DNA from 3 places in the Pseudoalteromonas sp. B62 genome. Region 3 is predicted to be linked to each of the others. Evidence: predicted binding sites of a transcription regulator. Region 3 holds the regulator's gene; each other region holds the start of a gene.

Region 1 (6,495 bases), 1.7 Mb from region 3:
ACCATCTGTATCGTATTGAATACCTCCAGCAAGATACCAACGTCGATGCCAATGTAACATGGTTTGGGCTGCAAATAGTGCATTATAATTAGTGTCTGAGTTTAAACCTTGCTCTGTTGGTTTAGCTGAGTCACTTAAATAAAATATTTGTCCAGCGCTAAAGTTAAACACTTCTTCTTGTTTTTTATCAAACAAACGCGTTGTTGCACCCAATGTAAATTGGTTTGCAGCGGCAATACGGTCAACACCCGAAAATCGAGTGTCTCTAAATAAGCCATAGTAATCGTCTTGTAGCTTAGTTGTATCGAATAACCCAATATCAGATTGGTCTTTATTGGGTGTATATAAATACTGAACTTGAGGCTCCAAAGTTTGAATACCATCTTCAATAAAAGATGATGTATTACGTTCAAAATTTAGTTGAGAATATAAACGAACTTTAGGGATTGTACGTGATACGCTTTCGCTGTATTGCGTGCCATCTAAATCACCATGTTGTTTATAATTTGTTTGCAATAAACTTACTTCAGATAAAAACGACCATGCATGTTGTTTGTAATCAAAGCTAGCTTTAGGCTCTAAATGCACTCGCGTTGCTTGATCTATAATGGCTGAGTCGTTAGTAAAATGACTGATTTCGCCAGAAACTGTAAAATCAAAATTATCAATACGCCATGGGGCTGTTTGAGTAAAGTTGATTTGAGGTATAGCGGTATATGATTCTAAGTGATCACCGAGTACTTCAAAGTTTTGCACTTTAATATCTGTACGCCATGTCTCACCTAAGTGTGTTAGTGCGCCAGTTCGGTAAAGTTGGGTATCGGTTTTATTTGCATAGTTAGAATCAAGATCAGTAATGTAATTGTCATCACTTACGTTGGTAATATCTACATTAGCTCGCCAGCTCTCACCTAAATAACTTCTTTGTTGCCAATGAAACATATAACGTGAATCAAGAGTTGGCTCTGAATCGTCTTTATTTAAGTACTCTACACCGACCAAACCTTCATGTTGCTCAGTTAAGTACCGAAACTCTGTTTGCAGTTGCAAGCCTTTACGAGACATATAGCGCGGGGTAATAGTGGCATCAAAATTTGGCGCTATGTTCCAGTAATAAGGTGTAATTGTTTCAATACCATAGCGATCTGAGCTGGAAATATTAGGCTTTAGTAATCCTGATTTACGACGTTCATCGAGTGCAAATGTAAAATAAGGCAAATATAAAACAGGTGTATCAAGAATTTTTAGTATCGCATTGTGAGTTTCACCCCAGCCTTCCTCGCGGGATAAATTAATTTCGTCTGCTTCTATTTCCCATACAGGGTTTTGACCAGGACAAGCAGTAAAGCTTGCATTCATGAGCACTAAGCCAGAATCATTCACGGTCAGCTTTTCTGCACCACCTTTACCTTGTTGATCGGTTAAACTGTAATCTGCACCAAGTAGGCTAATTTCTGAGTTGCTTAAATCGGCGTTTAGCCCTTTGCTGCTTATTTGGCTAATTGTGTCACGATAAGTAATTGGTCCGGTTGCATTTAATAAACCACGCTGTTTATCTATCAACGCAGTTTGTGCGGACAAACTCATATTAACGGTGTTAATATCAACATTGCCGGTAAATTCAGCACTTTGAGTGCCGAGGAGCTCTACATCATCAGCTTTAATATCAACAGTACCAAGCTCAAGGCCTGGAAGTGGTTGCCAAGCTCTGGTTTGCATTGAAATGCCACAAAGGTTGTGCGTCAGTTCAGTTTCGGCAAGCGATGGTGCGCTAACTACGCTTAGCATCAATATGCCCCAGGTTTTGCTCATTTATTGACCTTAATGCTTTGTGATTAAATATAATTTACACATAATAAAGGAAAATAATGGCAAATACAGTAATTGACCTAATTAACTTAGTTAAAAATAGATATCTTATAAAATGACACGCTTTGATAATTTACAACAATTTATAAACACACACTTTAATACGCAGCCTACTTTGTTAAGTGCGATAACAGGGGATGCTAGTTTCCGTCGCTATTACCGTTTAACGTGCAGTAATGAGCATTTTATTGTGATGGATTCAGAACCCCAAAAAGTAAATAACGCGCCTTATATATCACTTAATAAGGTATTTACCGAGCAAGGCTTTTTACTTCCAAAAATAATTGCTAGCGACGAGCAGCAAGGCTTTTTTATACTAAGTGATTTAGGCAGTAAGCATTTGGCTGACATGCTAGATGATGAAAATCGTATTGAGTATTACAAAGCTTTAATAAGTTTAAGTGCTCAATGGGCAAAAACACCACCCTCAGCTGTTATGCAAGCTTACAATACAGACTTTATAAAACTTGAGCTCGATATATTTAGTCAGTGGTTAGTAAACGACTTTATAGATGAATCCCCAACTGCAGCGTATCAAGCTATGTGGCAAACAAGCTGTGAGTTACTCACTCAGGCTATGCTTGTGCAGCCTACAGTAACCGTGCACCGTGATTATCACAGTCGAAATATTATGAATAGTAATGGCCTGTGGGCGATTATAGATTATCAAGATGCGGTACGTGGTCCGCTTTGTTACGATTTAGTATCGCTGCTCCGAGATTGCTATTTTAAACTTCCGGCAAAAGAGCTAACAAGCTTGCTTGATTTTGCTTATAGCGAGTTCACTGCTCAAAATTTAATGGTTAATACCTCATTTGATGAGTTTAAATATTGGTTTGATTTAACCGGTATTCAGCGCCACTTAAAAGCAGCTGGTATATTTTGTCGATTATATTTACGCGACGGGAAAACAGGTTATTTAGATAATATTTTACCCACACTTGATTATATTATTGAAGTGGCTGCTAATTATCCCGAGCTTAAAGCATTGAGTGATTGGACTAAACATACCATAGTGCCAAAAGTGACTGAAAAGTTAGCAAAGGAGCGCACATGAAAGCGTTGATTTTAGCCGCAGGACGCGGACAGAGGATGATGCCGCTAACACAGAATATGCCAAAACCAATGTTAAAAGTAGCAGAAAAACCACTTATTGAGCATCATATAAATAACCTCAAAGCTGCCGGAATTACCGATATTGTAATAAACCTCGCTTGGCAAGGTGATAAAATAAAAGATTACTTTAACGATGGCAGTCAATTTGGGGTAAACATACTTTACAGTCAAGAAGTTGAAGGTGGTCTTGAAACTGCTGGCGGTATTATTCAGGCGCTACCTCTGCTTGGAGAGTCTTTCATTGTAGTTAATGGCGATGTATATACCGATTATGATGTAAGTGCGCTAATGCAGCTGCATTTGCAAGCGGGTGAGGCGCATATTGTGCTAATACAAAACCCACTACATAATCCAGATGGTGATTTTGCATTAAGTCATTTATCGCCAGAGAGTCAAAAGTATACATTCTCAGGGATCAGTCGGTACCAGGCTGATTTTTTCAAAGGGTTAACGCAAGGGAGGCGTCCTTTAGGGCCTATTTTACGTGAAAAGCTAAGTAAGCATGTAATCTCTACCGAGCTTTATATTGGTCAGTGGGATGATATAGGTACACCCGAACGTTTAAATGACTTAAACAAACGCCTTGCGGCGCATTAACTAAATTTTTTAAAAAGGCAGCATTATAAATGTGGGGAAAAATACTCGGTTTTTGTTTTGGTTTTATGTTTGGCAAAATTTTTGGTGCCATTTTAGGTTTATACCTTGGCCATTTATTTGATAAAAGCTTAAAAAGTAACTTTGATAAAGCGGGTGGCTTTTCAAGCTTGTTTAACGATGCAGATGTAAACGAGCGCCAAGCTTTGTTCTTTTCGAGCTGTTTTGCCGTAATGGGGCATATTGCTAAATCGAATGGCAGAGTTAGCGAAGTGCATATAAAAGCCGCCAACTTGTTTATGGATGAAATGGGTTTAAAAGGCGAAGAGCGCCGCGAAGCACAGCAGGCTTTTCAGTCGGGTAAAGAGGGCGACTTCTCACTTAAAGAAACCGTGCACGACTTTAAAGAACGCTTTGCTAAGCGAAACGACTTGATGCAATTGTTTTTAGAGATACAAATTCAAATGGCATTCTCTGATGGGGTGTTAGCCGAACAAGAAAAACAATTGTTAGCAGAGGTAAGTAAGCAGTTAGGGATTTCGAAAACGCATTTTGCATTCGTATTAAAACGCTATCAAGCAGAATTTAACTTTAGAAAGCAACAACAGCGCTTTAATCAACAGCAACAAAGCCAAGGGCAAAGTAGCAGCTACCGTGAAGGCTCGGGTCATCATGTCCCACCCAATAATAATATGAATCGTACACAGGCATTGGCGTTATTAGGGCTTAATGATGGTGTGACTGAGCGTGAGATAAAAGTAGCGTACCGTAAACTTATGTCCCAACATCACCCAGATAAATTGGTATCGCAAGGTTTACCAAAACACATGATGGAGCTTGCAGTTAAAAAGAGCCAAGATATTCAAGCAGCTTATGAATATTTAAAAAAGGCGGCGTAAAAAGCCGTCTATTTCTTTTGTTAGACGTGCGTGTTGATCCGGTTGATCGCGCAGGCCAAATAGCTGGCGTTGGCGATAATCAAATTTAGCATTTCGGTTAACCCAGCGTTGGCGATTTTTAAGGCTCATTAAAATATCATTGCTGTCATTAGCATAGTAAATATCGAGTAAAGCTGGCGTAACAAGTGATGTTGTTTGGCTCAAATCTTTATTACGTTTAGTATTAGGTAAGTAACTGCTTAAACTTATAAATGCATCTACTCTCTGTTCTGGAAAGTCGGCATAGTGCTCAAGTAATACGCCAGCACTGGTACCTTGTGCAATAACCACTACGTTACCTGGCTCTTGCATTGCAGTTTGGTATAGCGCATTAAAGCGAGCAATCAGATTTATTTTATAATTGTCGAGTACTTCATTAGTCACTTTTTCTAAAGCATTAACATAATGAGGTTCTGCATTTTTCTTCATATCTGCAGTCGCAGGCTCTGTGCTTGTAGCTGCATCAGGTGTCGTTGTTTCTGCAGGCATTTCTGTTGATGAGTCTGGTATTTTGCTGGCTTGCCAGTCTATGTCGGGTACCGTCATTGCGTAAGTGGTATAGCCTAAGTTATTAAGTTCTTTTCGTAAAAAGCTCATGCCAGCATTGTTTGTTGGCACTGATTGCCAGTCGGGTATAAGTAATACAACACCTCTAAAGTCGGCGCTCATATATTCGCTGTATAAACTCAAAAACTCGGTTTCACCTGCAAGTATTGATTTTATTTCGTCATTTGGAAGCAAGCGTTCAATATCGTTGTTTTCAATACTTGATAATGTAGGAGGGGCAATATGCTCTGCAGCTGTTACCTGTATGCTTAAAAATAGCGTACACATTAGTAATACGTTAAGTATACTTTTTAAAAACTGCGCAGATACCATAAGAAGCTCAAATAATGAATACTAATTAGGTATCGGCGTACTACGGTAAAAGTTTAGCACTATGGCTTAATAATCATTAATGCAATGATTAAAACTCAGGTTCGGCTTCAAATGTAAGTACTTGCTCAGTTGTAGGGTGCTTCAACTTCAGCATTTGTGCGTGTAATTGTAAGCGAGGAGCTGCGGCAAGTGCGTCTTTATGGGCATAGAGCCTATCACCTAAAATAGGATGTCCTAAACTTAGCATATGCACACGTAACTGATGTGAGCGCCCAGTTATTGGCGTTAGCTCTACACGGGTAGCATCGGCTTCGCGCTCAAGTATTTTAAAGTGCGTAAGCGATGGCTTACCATTTTCGTGATCAACCATTTGTTTTGGGCGATTAGGCCAATCACAAATAAGCGGCAGATCCACGGTTCCCGTATCGACCTCAAGCTGCCCAAATACACGTGCAATATAACGCTTAGCTGTTTCGCGTTCTTGAAACTGCATACTTAAATGCCTGTGCGCTACTTTATTCATAGCAAGGCAAAGTATGCCCGATGTTGCCATATCTAAACGATGAACTATTTTAGCTGTTGGAAAAACACGATTAACACGGCTTATTAAACAATCGGCATGTTTAGGATCTTTACCCGGGACGGTTAATAACTCGCTTGGCTTATTAACGATGAGCAAATCGTCGTCTTGGAAAAGTATTGTTAAATACGGGCTCATTGGGGGATTATAGTTAACTAACACAGCCTGCCTTAATGATTTTTAAGGGCGCTATTTTAGTGGAGCGAGGCTGAAGGCTCAAGGGAAAAATTTATTGCGTGTTTTTTGTTCTGGTGTAAAATTACACCAACTATTGCAAGCAAGGTTTAATGTTATGGCTAGACAAAGTATTTCGCTTACTGAGCAAAATGATTTATGGCTGCGTAATCACGTTGAAAACGTGGGTGATTACGCAAATAAAAGTGAACTGGTAAACGACCTGATCAGGCGTGCTCGAAGAGCTGAGGTAATAAATAGTAAGCTTGCAAAGTCTGAGCAAAGTGGCTTTAGCACTCAATCTGCAGATGAAATGCTAGCAGAATTCAAATCAAGCACGAAGTA
Region 2 (6,495 bases), 1.4 Mb from region 3:
AATTTATCGAATGCAGTTAAATGGTATGAGCGCGTTTTAGGTTTTAGTATAGTACCCGAACTTGCTTTTTGGAATGAGGACGAACGAGGACCTTTAACGCTCGAGGATGCTAGTTCAACGACTCGTTTAGCACTTTTTGAAGGTGAGGGGCGCAGTAAAGGAATTGCATTTTTGGCAACAGGGGAGCAATTTATACAGTGGCTTAGTCATCTTGAAAGTTTAAATATAAAAGCGGTTCTTGCTGATCATGGTGTAACGTTTTCAATGTATTTTAAAGATGACAGTGGTAATAGCCATGAGATCACATCTCATGATTACTCGTATATAAAACTTTACTATCCATCGGTTAACTTAGGTTCGCATTCATCTAAAAAAGCTAATGTAGTTAATCCTATAATTCCCATTATATGAATTTATGTGTAAGTTTTTATCATACTGCTATCACTTTGAATAATATCTAATTGGGGTTTATTCGCTGCTTTTTTGTTTCAAGTGAAACTGTATTTTTTAGCAATTATTTGTGCTTGTACAGTTAACATAAGTGCCAGACATGCGCTGTTTTTAGGATTCAACCTAAAGGTAATTTACGTTTTGTCGCTGCACAAATATAGGTGAAAATCGTGATCAGGACGCAGAAGCTTTGCTAGGTTTTTACTTTTTTTCACATGGATGTAAGTCAGTAAGGTAACGCATGAAAAGTTACCGACCCCACTAGGTGACACACCTCACGCAGCGATTAAATCGCTCTTAGATAAAATGAACTTTAATATTGTAAGGTCAGCAAGGCTTGGTCTTCTATTATCGTTTGAAGCAGTTAGATATAAAGTTTTCACTTAGTTATAGACCTGTTTTTTATTATTAATTAGATCCCATACTTAAGCCTATTGGTATAAAATATTAGAAATTTCGTGTTGGTTAAATGTGGTAGAACTGTTGTTTGAGTATCAATTAAAGCGAAGTGCCCGACGTAAGACTGTTGCTATTAAAGTGCACCAACGGTCAATAACCGTTTATGCGCCTCATTATGTTCCTAAAAAACAGTTGGATTTATGGTTGGTTGAGAAACGAGATTGGGTAAATAGCCAACTTGATAAACAGATTAATATTGCAGACTCAAAGCAATATCCACTCGAAACACATAAAATTCTAATTTTCTCAAATCTTATAGACATAACGTTTGAACACGCTTTGCATTCTCAAGTTATAGAGCATGAGAATACATTAAGCGTATTGTGTTCTTCTCGAGTGAGCCATAAAAAATTGAAGTATAAAACATTACTTGAGGCGTATTTAACTGAAAAATTAGGATTATATATTGATATGCGTCTTGCCCACTTTTGTAAACTAATGGAGGAACCTTTACCGAATGATTTACGAATACGTATCTATAAACGTAAATGGGGGAGTTGTAATAGTAAACGTGAGCTTACGTTTAACTTACTCTTGATTGGAGCCAAAAAATCAATTATAGACTACGTCATAGTCCACGAGTTGGCGCATTTACGTCACTTAGACCACAGTCGTGTATTTTGGCAACGTGTAGCTAAGTTTTATCCGGATCATAAGATAGCATCAGATTGGTTAAAGAATAATGGACAAAGTTTACAGTGGGAATTTTAAAAAATTATTGAAGTTTAAAATATAAGGTATTTTAGAAGAAAAGTGGTGGAGGGAGCTGGATTCGAACCAGCGAAGGCTGAGCCGTCAGATTTACAGTCTGATCCCTTTGGCCGCTCGGGAACCCCTCCACACTAATTTTGTTACACTTGGCCCCACTTAACTTAGCGGTAAGAAAAGTGGTGGAGGGAGCTGGATTCGAACCAGCGAAGGCTGAGCCGTCAGATTTACAGTCTGATCCCTTTGGCCGCTCGGGAACCCCTCCAGTGCAACGGCGCTGATAATAGCAAAACTTATATTTAAGTAAAGAAAAAAGCTAAAGAAAAATGAAATAAAGCCGATAAATATCTATTACCTACAATAATCGGCTAAAGTCTATGCAAATCGACGATTTGTTAATCACAGAGAGTCAACTAAGTACACGGTTGAATAAAAGTGTACACGAACAACGTCGAGGAGAGTTTTCTCTTTTATTGGCAATGTTATCCCACGATGCGCTTGATTTTAGTCAGTTCCATTTTCCAAAAACAGATATTGAAAACCCTATTGTTGAAGAAGAGACACTTCGTAAGCAATTTGGTTCGGGTCCGAAGCAGCCTTTAGCACCTGATGAATTTAATATGTTGATTGGGCAACACAACGCCGCTTTATTATCAAATGTGGGAGAGCATGCAGGTATGAGCGATATTAAGTTACGACACTGCTTAAACCCTGAACCACTTTCAATAAGAAATGATTTAGCTCATATTCCACTCAATGTGCTTGATAATTGTGAGCTAGCTGTGCGCAGACGTATTAAGAACAAAGAGACTCAGCTATCGCATCCGCAAATGGACGTAGCTTCATTCTATGATGGTCTTAATGATGAATCATTACATCAACCGCTTCACTTAGCTACAGCATAATATTGACCTACAAAATAATTTATCTATCTACGATTTCAAATCAGCTTATGTCAGGCCCAGTAAAACAAGCTTTAAATGGTCATTTTTATAATAATGATGGCTAAAAAGAGAGGCTTTGTAGCTATTTATAATGTTAATTGCCTAAAAATTGATTTAGTTTAAAAAAACCATCCAAAAATTTAATGCAATTGCTATAATGATGTCAAATGGTATGACATGAAATGCCGTTATCATTAAACCAAGGTAATTAGGAACGTAATGAAGAAAACATTCACGCTGAATCACGAGAAAATCAAATACCCTCGTATGGTCGATGCTGCAAAGCACGAAGTGAAAAAATATTTGAAAAGAGAACGTAATAAAACGCTACCTGAAGATGCTGATTACTGGGCATTTGACTGTAAGTTTGGTAATACAGCTGAAGATGCTCAAGTAGTGCACGTTGCAGAGATTAGCAATCATATCAGCGACATCGAAAAGCAAGATTTAAAGTCTTTCTACGTAGAGATTTTAGCAAAGCCGGCACAGCGTCAACAAGCTGATTTAGATGACGACGAGTAACTCTTAAATTTTAAGTACTCGTAAAGTAGAGATGGACCCAAGTGGTCCATTTTTGTTATGTGGGTTTTAATATCAATCTGAATAATACTAACCAACCAATCCGCAATCATGCTTAATCAGTTTGAGGGATTAAATCTGACGCTAACGGGGTTAAAAATTTCTGATATAGGACAATTAAATAACGATTTTTTGTCTTGTTATCGACACGACTCTGTTATCTAAAAATAGATCACTTAATTAAAAGAGTTGGTATAAGTATTTGAACAATATAAATTATCTCATAACCCTATAATACCAACCTGCATAAATCTTTGATCAATTTAACGAATTAAATTGCACTATAACGTCGTTAAAAATTTTTTATTTAGAACAACTAGATACAAAAACTTTTGCCTAGTTCTAGCGTAATTTTCTTAACGTTAAATAGACCCCATACATAAGCAGATTGGTATAAAAATTTTATTTAGAGACGCTGAGTTTTTTGGAAATAAATAACTTTTCGTGCGTATGCGCCACATTAAGTTAAATAATATGTACAAAACTAGAGTACATATTATTTAACTAATTAGTGTGTTTCAAAATACCTGATGCCTGGGTAAGTTGAGGTTTATAGGCTGTGGCACTTTTTATACTTTTTAGCACTGCCACATGGGCAATCATCGTTCCTGCCAATTTTTATATCTGCAACAGGTAATATAACGCCGTCAGAATATTTCCACTGATTTTTTTCTTTAATGAATTTTGATTGTTCGTGCAATTCACAGTATAAATTATCATAAAAGTAGTGCGCTTTAAATTCTACAAAACCCTGACTATCATCGTGGCCTGAATCTATAATTGTCAGTTTTATAAAGCGGCAACCATCTGCAAATTCTTTAATTTCTTTAACGGGGTTTTCGGGCTGTTTATCTGTTGTATATGTTTGATAAATATACTTAGCATTTTTGAGTGCATAAGCACTATAACGAGAGCGCATAAGTAGCTCTGGTGTTTGAGGATGCTGTATTGCCAAATGAAAAGGTTCGCAGCAGTCAACATAATTTTGTTGGCTGCCACAAAGACATAATGTTTTATTCAGTGAGGTCATAATTTTGGTGTAAAGCTAAAATGTTAGTTTAACAAGATTATTGAGCTAGTAATATCTCTGTGGTTTGTTTGTTTTTCGTGAAGCAATATAACTTTGTATTTGTTTTACTCATATCCAGAGATAAGCTAGTTAATAGCTGGTTATTAACTATATCAGTCCAAGTAATTACAGCTGCAAAATTACCGTTGTGTAAAGCCGAATTTAATACGTACTCTAGATTCACTAAGTGTTTTTGTCTAATAACGAGTAATTTACTCGTATCGATAGAGCACGAATCAAGTAGCGCTTTACTAGGGACGTGATCGGGTGCGATTAATAATGTCCAAGCATTTAAGCTATTGTATTGATGTAATACTTTTAATAGCTCAAATGTTGCCGAAATTTCATCTTCAATTTCAATTAAATTAACACAATCGCTTTTATTGTCTTGTTGGTAGCTTTTAACTGTTCGTACGGTAATTGGTTGTAACATATCGCTTCACTCACTGGGTTTTTATACAGTATTCACATACAGTAGTTTATACAGTGTTTGTGTGCAAGTGTTTTTTGCTATTTTTTTGTACGATAATTTAAGATTTAGACTTTTTTTAAATTGTCATTTTTTTAAGTTATTAATATTTAATGATTTAAATTTACCTTTATGTTGTTGTTTCCAACTGTGCATTATTGTGTTGAATACTGTATACACCTGTTGAAGGTTGATATGGCAGCTTTAAATAATGATTTCATGTGTAAATTACAGCATAGTTTCGTATGTGTAATTTACTCTTCGTTAGCGTTATTTGGTATTAGGTGAGAAAACTGCAATTGGTGAATTTGTTCATATAAACTTGCAGCGTAGCATTGGGCATCTTTAAAGCGTTTAGTTTCAATGTGTTTACGCAAGTCAGTTAATGCAGTAGTTGCTGGCTCGTGACCTTGACTACTTGATAAGCTTAGCCATGCAACTGCATGAAATACACTTTGCGGAACACCTTGGCCTTTTACAAAAAATAGTCCTAAGTAAAATTGTGCTCGAAGTTCTCCAGACATCGCAGCTAAACGCATCCACTTCGCAGCAAGTGCATTTTGATTGTTTTTTAAATAATACAGTGCTTTGTTCAGTGTATTTTGCTGACTATTTTCGTTAGTTGGCGTTGAGTTAGTGTCGCTAGGTTGCGTGACAAAGGACAGTATATTGTCTAACTGCTGCTCTAAATCTTGGCCTGTCGGTGTTGTTTTTATCATGCTCACTCATTCGTTATGTAACTAAGTCAATAGTTTAGTATATCGCAAGGTAAAATGTCCTGTAAAAGATGATTTTTATGTTAAAATATTGCCACTTTTTACAACCATAAGTCTATTATGCTCGAAGCTTTATTTAAAATTAGTGAGAATGGCTCATCAGTCCGCCGTGAATGCATTGCGGGTATTACTACATTTATCACAATGGTTTACATTGTATTTGTTAACCCTGCCATGTTAGCAGAGGCTGGAATGGATCAGGGAGCTGCTTTTGTAGCAACTTGTATTGCAGCTGCTATTGGTTGTTTTATTATGGGATTGTGGGCTAATTATCCTTTAGCATTAGCGCCTGGAATGGGGTTAAATGCATTTTTTACATATGGTGTTGTATTAGGGATGGGTTACACATGGCAGGCGGCATTAGGTGCTGTTTTTATGTCTGGGTGTATATTTTTACTTCTAAGCCTGTTTAAAGTTCGTGAGTGGATTATTAATGCCATTCCTTTGGTTTTAAAGCGGGCCATTGCAACGGGTATTGGCGCATTTTTAGCTTTAATTGCTCTTAAAAATGCGGGCATCATCGTTGCCAGCCCTGCAACGTTAGTACAATTAGGTGATATAACTTCAGCTGGCCCATTATTAGCTATTTTCAGCTTTTTTATTATTGCTGCGCTTTTATATCGTAACTTTAAAAGTGGTGTATTAATTAGTATTTTATTAGTGACCTGTATCGCACTGGCTTTAGGGCTTGTTGAATACCATGGAATTGTTGCTACGCCTCCTTCTATTTTACCTACTTTTATGCAGCTTGATTTTGGTGCTGCACTTGAATTATCTATGTTGAGCGTTATTTTCGCATTTTTGTTTGTGGATTTATTTGATACCTCGGGTACTTTAGTTGCAGTTACTCAAAAAGCAGGGCTTGCTGATGAAAAAGGAAATATGCCTCGGTTAGGAAGAGCGCTAAGTGCTGACAGTACAGCAACAATTGCAGGCGCTATGTTGGGCACTTCTACTACAACATCTTATATAGAGTCTGTTGCAGGTGTATCTGTAGGTGGGCGTACTGGTTTAACAGCAGTTGTGGTAGGTATTTGCTTT
Region 3 (6,495 bases):
GCTTCAACTTTTGGTACTGGGGCTGCTTTGGGCTTAGGAACAGCTTGTTTTGCGGCTGGTTTTTCAGCAATCGCAGGAGTGCTTTCTAAAGATTTAGGTGCAGTTCCCTTACCATGAAGTTCATCTAACAGTGATTCAAATTCATCATCACTGATATCATCGTTCGATGAATCTGTATTGTTAGTCGAAGGCGATGGCTTTTGTACATCAGGTGTAACATTACTTTCTTGCGCTGCAACAGAGCCGAAACTGCCAACACCATGAAGCTCGTCTAGTAAATTATCAAACTCATCGTCTGTAATATCACCATTCAAATCATGACTATTTGTGGGGGCTTTTACTGCCGATTCTTGGCTTGTACCATGTAATTCATCAAGTAGGTTTTCAAACTCATCCTCTGTAATTTCATCAATTTGAGAGTCAGTTTCAGATGAAGTTGGGCCACTAAACAGCTCATCAAAAGCAAAAGGGTCCGCACCATCAGTACTGGGAGTTTGTGCTTCAGCGGCTTCTTGAGGCTGTTCTACAACAACTTCAGGAGAAGTACCTGATAACTCGTCTTCTGTGGGGAGACCTAACTTATGTAAAACTTCAAGTAGTTGAGGATCCGCAGGTTCTGGTTTATCACGATTTTGAATCGTCGCAAACATTTCATTGATAGTATCAAGTGCTTGTAAGATAACATCCATTAGCTCAGAATTAACAGAACGAACGCCCTGCCTTAACAAGTCGAATACATTTTCTGCGCCGTGACATGCGTCAACAAGCTCAGTCATAGCTAAGAATCCAGCACCGCCTTTTACGGTATGAAAGCCTCTAAATATAGCATTTAGCAACTCGGTATCTTCTGGATTGTTTTCCAGTTCAACTAACTGTTCAGATAAAAGCTCAAGGATTTCTCCTGCTTCTACAAGAAAGTCTTGTAAAATATCTTCATCGACTTCAAACATGCAGTTACTCTCCTCTTAGAAGCCCAAACTTGATAAAAGATCATCGACTTCATCTTGATCAGACACAACATCATTACGTGATTCTTTATCAATAATAGGCCCTTCAGGACCTGCTAATGTTTCTGGGTCAACTGGGTCATCTATTTTTTGTGGTTTTTGGGTGACTGCTTTACTGATATCTTGTTCAGAAAAAGCAGTTAAAAGATGAAGTAAGCTTTCTTCAACTTCCCTAACAAGTTCTATAATTCGGCGAATTACTTGACCTGTCAAATCTTGATAATCTTGGGCCATTAATATGTTAGTCATGAAGCTTTGTAACTCATCAGTTTTATGATGAGAACTGCTCATGAATTTATCAATGCTGTGGCACAGTACTTTAAATTCACCGAGTTCAATTTCACGACTCATTAGACGGTCCCATGTCGGTTTGATATGGGATATTTCATCCGCTAACTGTTGTGCTATCGGTAAACTCGCCTCAACCGCATCCATGGTTTTATTTGCAGCATTTTCTGTCATCTCAATGACATAATTAAGCCGTTTTTTAGCATCAGGTATAGCGTCTTTAGTGAGATCTGTTAGGCGCGTGTCTAGCTCAAAGCCTTTTAAAGCTTCATGTAGTTGACGCGTCAACTTTCCCACTTCGTCAAATATTTCTGACTGCTCTTTAGATGCAGTATCTAAAATTAGTTGATCAGCTTTATCATGTTCGCCATTTTCTAAAAAAGTGACGAGCTGACGAGCTTGTTCTAACGTTATCCGAGGCGCAGCAGGTGCTGGCATAAGCCTTTCCCCTATTATTAACCTAAGCGTTCGAACACTTTTTCTAATTTAGTTTTTAATGTGCCAGCTGTAAATGGTTTTACAATATAGCCATTAACACCAGCTTGAGCCGCTGCTATTATTTGTTCTTTTTTAGCTTCAGCTGTCACCATTAAAACAGGAAGGTGTTTTAATTTATCGTCAGCCCTTATCGCTCTCAAAAGATCAATACCTTGCATTCCTGGCATGTTCCAATCTGTTACCACAAAATCAAAAACTTGATTTTGTAACATGGGTAAGGCTGTAGAGCCGTCATCCGCTTCTTGGACGTTGGTAAAGCCTAAGTCGCGCAATAGATTTTTAATAATACGTCTCATTGTCGAAAAATCATCAACAACAAGAATTTTCATGTTTTTATCCAAAACATCCTCCAGTGAGGTCTTAACCTGTATTTACTTACTACTAGTTTATCCAGTCATTGATTTTTGCTTTTAGCTTAATCATCGCCTGACCATGTATCTGACTTACACGCGATTCACTTACATCGAGTATATGTCCAATTTCTTTTAAATTCATTTCATCGTTATAGTACAAAGAAAGTACCATTGCGTCTCGCTCTGGTAATGACTTGATAGCATTTAATAATGATTCATTAAATCGTTCATTTTTAACGTTATTAAACGGTTTGTCTAGCGTTAAATCTTGGCCCGCCGTGGTAATAACATCTTCATCGACCCCGAGGTCTTCGATGCCTAACACTTTACTTGTGTTTACATCGTTTAAAATATGATGGTACTCATTTAACGAAATTTCAAGTTTTTCAGCAACTTCTATATCGGTTGGTTCACGATTTAAGCTACTTTCTAATCCAGCAATCGTCTCGGCTACAAGACGGCTTTTTCTATGAACCGACCGAGGAGCCCAGTCACCACGGCGCATTTCATCAAGCATGGCACCGCGAATTCGTATTCCCGCGAACGTTTCAAAACTTGCGCCTTTGGTTGCATCAAAGTTTTTTGATGCTTCAATTAGGCCTATCATACCCGACTGAATTAGGTCATCGAGTTGGACACTTGGAGGCAAACGAGCAATTAAATGGCATGCCACTTTTTTGACTAGCGATGCATGTTTTTCAACAATCACATTTAAATTTTGTGTTGATTGATATCCCATAGCTCTATTTACCAATGTTGTCATAATTAGCCGTTAACTAGCTTCTCAATAAAAAATTCTAAATGTCCTGAAGGTTGGTTAGGTATAGGCCATTTCACTGCTCTTGTCGCCAGTGCTTTAAAGGCAACTGAAGCAGGAGAACTAGGAAAAAGTTCTACAATCACTTTTTGACGGCGAGTTGCCTTACGCATATTTTCGTCATAAGGGATTGTTGCAACCAACTCCATTGACACATCTAAAAATCGGTCCGTTACTTTTGAAAGTTTTGCAAATAACTCATGACCTTCACGCATACTACGAACCATATTAGCTACAATTTTGAATTTATACACCCCATGCTCACGACTTAACACTTTAATAAGTGCATAAGCATCTGTGATTGAAGTCGGTTCGTCGCACACTACAACCATTACATCTTGAGCAGCACGAGAAAAACTCAGTACCATATCTGAAATACCCGCAGCGGTATCTACAATTAAGATATCAAATTCGGTATTTAATTCGCTAAAAGCGCGTATAAGGCCTGCATGTTCAGACGGTGATAATTCCACCATACTCTGAGAACCAGAGGTCGCTGGTACAATTTTAATTCCTGCAGGACCTTCAACTAAAATCTCATCGAGTTCACACTCACCAGAAAGTACATGTGATAAATTACGTTCAACCCGTAATCCGAGCATCACATCACAGTTCGCTAGACCTAAGTCGGCATCAAGTACTAAAACTCGATTACCTTGCTGGCCTAATGCTATTGCCGTGTTAAGTGAAACATTTGTTTTACCTACACCACCCTTGCCACCAGTAACAGCGATAACTTTTACGCCGTTGTTATTGTTTTGACTCATTTTGCGCAGGCCGCTTGCTTGATCTAATACTGTGTTAATCATACATCCCTACTGTGCTCGACGCCACTGCTTGGTGTCGTGAATGTTGTGCTTTTATTCTTTTCAAATACAATTGCTCAGCTTTTTTTACTAGTTTTTCTGCATTTGCAACACGAATGTCTTCTGGAACTCGTTGACCATTAGTAAGATACCCTATTGGAAGGCGATTTTGAATCGCAATACTAATAATCTCACCTAAACTTAAAGATTCATCCAACTTGGTGAAAATACAACCACTTAACTGCACTTTTTTGAAGTGTCGTACTGTTTCTTGCAAGACATTTATTTGCGCTGTTGCACTTAATACTAAATAACTACGAATATCAACACGTTGATTGCGCATAAGCGTATTCAATTGCTCTGTTAAACGTAAGTCTCGTTGACTCATACCTGCTGTATCAATTAATACTAGACGTTTATTTCGTAAATGGTATAAAACTTCAGCTAATTCATTAGCATCTTTAACCTGCTTTACTCCACAACCGATAATTCGACCGTATGTTGCAAGTTGCTCATAAGCACCAATTCTGTATGTATCGGTGGTTATTAGCGCCACTTTATCTGCACCGTATTTCTGTGCGCCTAAAGCAGCTAACTTTGCAACTGTTGTCGTTTTCCCCACACCAGTTGGGCCTACCAATGCGTAAACACCACCTTGACGTAGTATTTCATTATTCGTAGTTTGCATCTGGTCTTCGACCATTGTTAACAAAGCCTTCCAACCTTGTTGGCGAGATACGTCATCAGGTACAAAACACGCCATTTGTTCTGCAACTTCTTTATCGATTCCCATACCAACTAAACGGTCAATCATACAAGCACGTGTGGGGTCACGGCGTGCCATATCTTGTTGCATTAAACCTGACACTTGGTGCTCTAGCAATTGACGAATAGCGTTCATTTCTTCACGCATTGACGTCATTTCTTCACTTTCATTATTTTTAACGTGCGCTTGAGGTGTTACAGGGCTATCTAGATCATCAAAATCACGATCTAGGTCATCAAAACCTAAACTATCGGCTTGGGTCTGTGGACGTGTTGGTGCAATATCTTCGCGAGCAAACATATTCGCTGAGCGAGGTTTGACAACGGGCTCTTGATAATTATCGGTCGTTTCAATACCCGATTGAGAAAACATTGATGCTAATTCAGGTGAACGTGGGCGAGGAGATTGACGCTCTAGTAAAGCTTCTAAACTATCTGCAACCCTAGCTTGGGGAGCCGCTTTAGGGCGTTGTGGCTCTGGCTTTACAAAATTATGTATACTGTGTGATTGTGCTGAGTCATCCGCACGCGCTAAAGTATTTTGCGGCTGTGCAGCTGATTTAGGGGCCGCTTTTTCATAATCAACTGCGGCTACAATCTCAACGCCATTAGCCAGCTTTTTGTTAGACATAATAACCGCATCAACACCAAGTTCATCTTTCACTTCTTTAAGTGCTGTACGCATATCTTTAGCAAAAAAACGTTTAATTTTCATTATTCAACCCCTTTAAAATCTTATTGTTGGCCTACAGAGCTGACAATTTTTATCTGTCTTTCGTCTGGCACCTCTTGATAAGACATCACCCTTAATCCTGGTATGGTGTACTTAACAAAACGAGATAACACAGTACGTAACATTCCTGACGTTAACAGTATTGAAGGTTCACCGGCCATTTCTTGATTTTGATGCGCTTCATTCAATGACACTTGAAGTCGCTCTGCAAGTCCTGGCTCTATACCGGCACCTTCATCGCCTGCATTTTGCAATGACTGATGCAACATCTGTTCCAACTCAGGCGCCAAGGTTATGACAGGTATTTCAGATGACATTCCAACCGCATCTTGAACAATTAATCTACGCAGAGAAATACGCACTGCAGCCGTTAATACATCAGGGTCTTGGCTACGAGGACCATACTCAACAAGGGTTTGTACAATTGATCGCATATCGCGAATAGCCACCCCTTCGTTCAATAAGTTCTGTAGTACTTTTACAATAGCGGTTAACGGCAATACATCAGGGACAAGTCCTTCAACCAAACGAGGATGACTCTTTCCAAGCATATCAAGTAAGTTTTGAACTTCTTCATGCCCTAGTAACAACGCTGCGCTGTTAGTTAACAACTGACTAATATGAGTTGCAACCACTGTGGCAGAATCAACAACGGTATAGCCTAAAGATTGAGCTTCGTCTTTTTGATCAGGTTTAATCCAAACCGCGTCTAATCCAAATGCAGGATCTTTAGTTTCAATTCCTTTTATTGGACCAAATACTTGCCCTGGGTTAATAGCCAGCTCATCACCATGCTTAAGCTCCCCCTCACCAGTAGATACTCCCATTAGCGTTATTCTGTAAGCATTAGGGTCTAGTTCTAAATTATCGCGAATATGAACAGGAGGAACTAAAAATCCAAGCTCTTGAGAAAGCTTTTACGCACTCCTTTAATCCGGTTGAGTAGTTCACCACCTTGTGATTGATCAACCAGCGGAATTAATCTATACCCTACTTCTAATCCTATTACATCAACTTGCTGAACATCATCCCAACCAAGCTCTTTTTGCTCTTGTTTATTCGCAACACCTGTCGCGGTGCTTCCGCCATTTGCAGCCTCTTCAGCTTCGGCTGCAGCAGCTTTGATTTTACTTTGCTGCGTGTAATAGGCTAAGTAACCAAGTAGTGCGCCTAAACTCAAAAAAGCAAAATGCGGCATACCAGGGACTAACCCCATGATGATCAAAAT

Evidence for each region. Region 3 encodes FliA, which starts transcription of late flagellar genes. Its sites were predicted from a motif close to CTAAAGNTNNNNNNNNNNNNGCCGATA; they were not measured.
Region 1: the regulator FliA is predicted to act here: its motif matches at 5,427-5,453, upstream of P4S71_RS06070 (DUF3530 family protein).
Region 2: the regulator FliA is predicted to act here: its motif matches at 1,934-1,960, upstream of P4S71_RS20250 (VC2046/SO_2500 family protein).

The regions. Positions count from the first base shown of each region.
Region 1 covers NZ_JARLVB010000002.1:358,329-364,823, reverse strand. The annotation lists gene lptD (LPS assembly protein LptD) at 1-1,812, opposite strand, end outside; gene P4S71_RS06085 (aminoglycoside phosphotransferase family protein) at 1,925-2,926, shown strand; gene murU (N-acetylmuramate alpha-1-phosphate uridylyltransferase MurU) at 2,923-3,582, shown strand; gene djlA (co-chaperone DjlA) at 3,612-4,478, shown strand; gene P4S71_RS06070 (DUF3530 family protein) at 4,461-5,351, opposite strand; gene rluA (bifunctional tRNA pseudouridine(32) synthase/23S rRNA pseudouridine(746) synthase RluA) at 5,485-6,138, opposite strand; gene P4S71_RS06060 (ribbon-helix-helix domain-containing protein) at 6,269-6,495, shown strand, end outside.
Region 2 covers NZ_JARLVB010000002.1:3,496,630-3,503,124, reverse strand. The annotation lists gene P4S71_RS20270 (VOC family protein) at 1-411, shown strand, start outside; gene P4S71_RS20265 (M48 family metallopeptidase) at 922-1,620, shown strand; tRNA gene P4S71_RS20260 (tRNA-Tyr) at 1,664-1,748, opposite strand; tRNA gene P4S71_RS20255 (tRNA-Tyr) at 1,798-1,882, opposite strand; gene P4S71_RS20250 (VC2046/SO_2500 family protein) at 1,995-2,522, shown strand; gene P4S71_RS20245 (DUF6172 family protein) at 2,781-3,083, shown strand; gene P4S71_RS20240 (YchJ family protein) at 3,691-4,170, opposite strand; gene P4S71_RS20235 (SulA-like leucine-rich domain-containing protein) at 4,208-4,642, opposite strand; gene P4S71_RS20230 (tetratricopeptide repeat protein) at 4,933-5,397, opposite strand; gene P4S71_RS20225 (NCS2 family permease) at 5,515-6,495, shown strand, end outside.
Region 3 covers NZ_JARLVB010000002.1:2,050,523-2,057,017, reverse strand. The annotation lists gene P4S71_RS13765 (chemotaxis protein CheA) at 1-950, opposite strand, end outside; gene P4S71_RS13760 (protein phosphatase CheZ) at 966-1,733, opposite strand; gene cheY (chemotaxis response regulator CheY) at 1,751-2,134, opposite strand; gene P4S71_RS13750 (RNA polymerase sigma factor FliA) at 2,175-2,885, opposite strand; gene P4S71_RS13745 (MinD/ParA family ATP-binding protein) at 2,912-3,772, opposite strand; gene flhF (flagellar biosynthesis protein FlhF) at 3,765-5,249, opposite strand; partial or broken gene flhA (flagellar biosynthesis protein FlhA) at 5,270-6,495, opposite strand, start outside.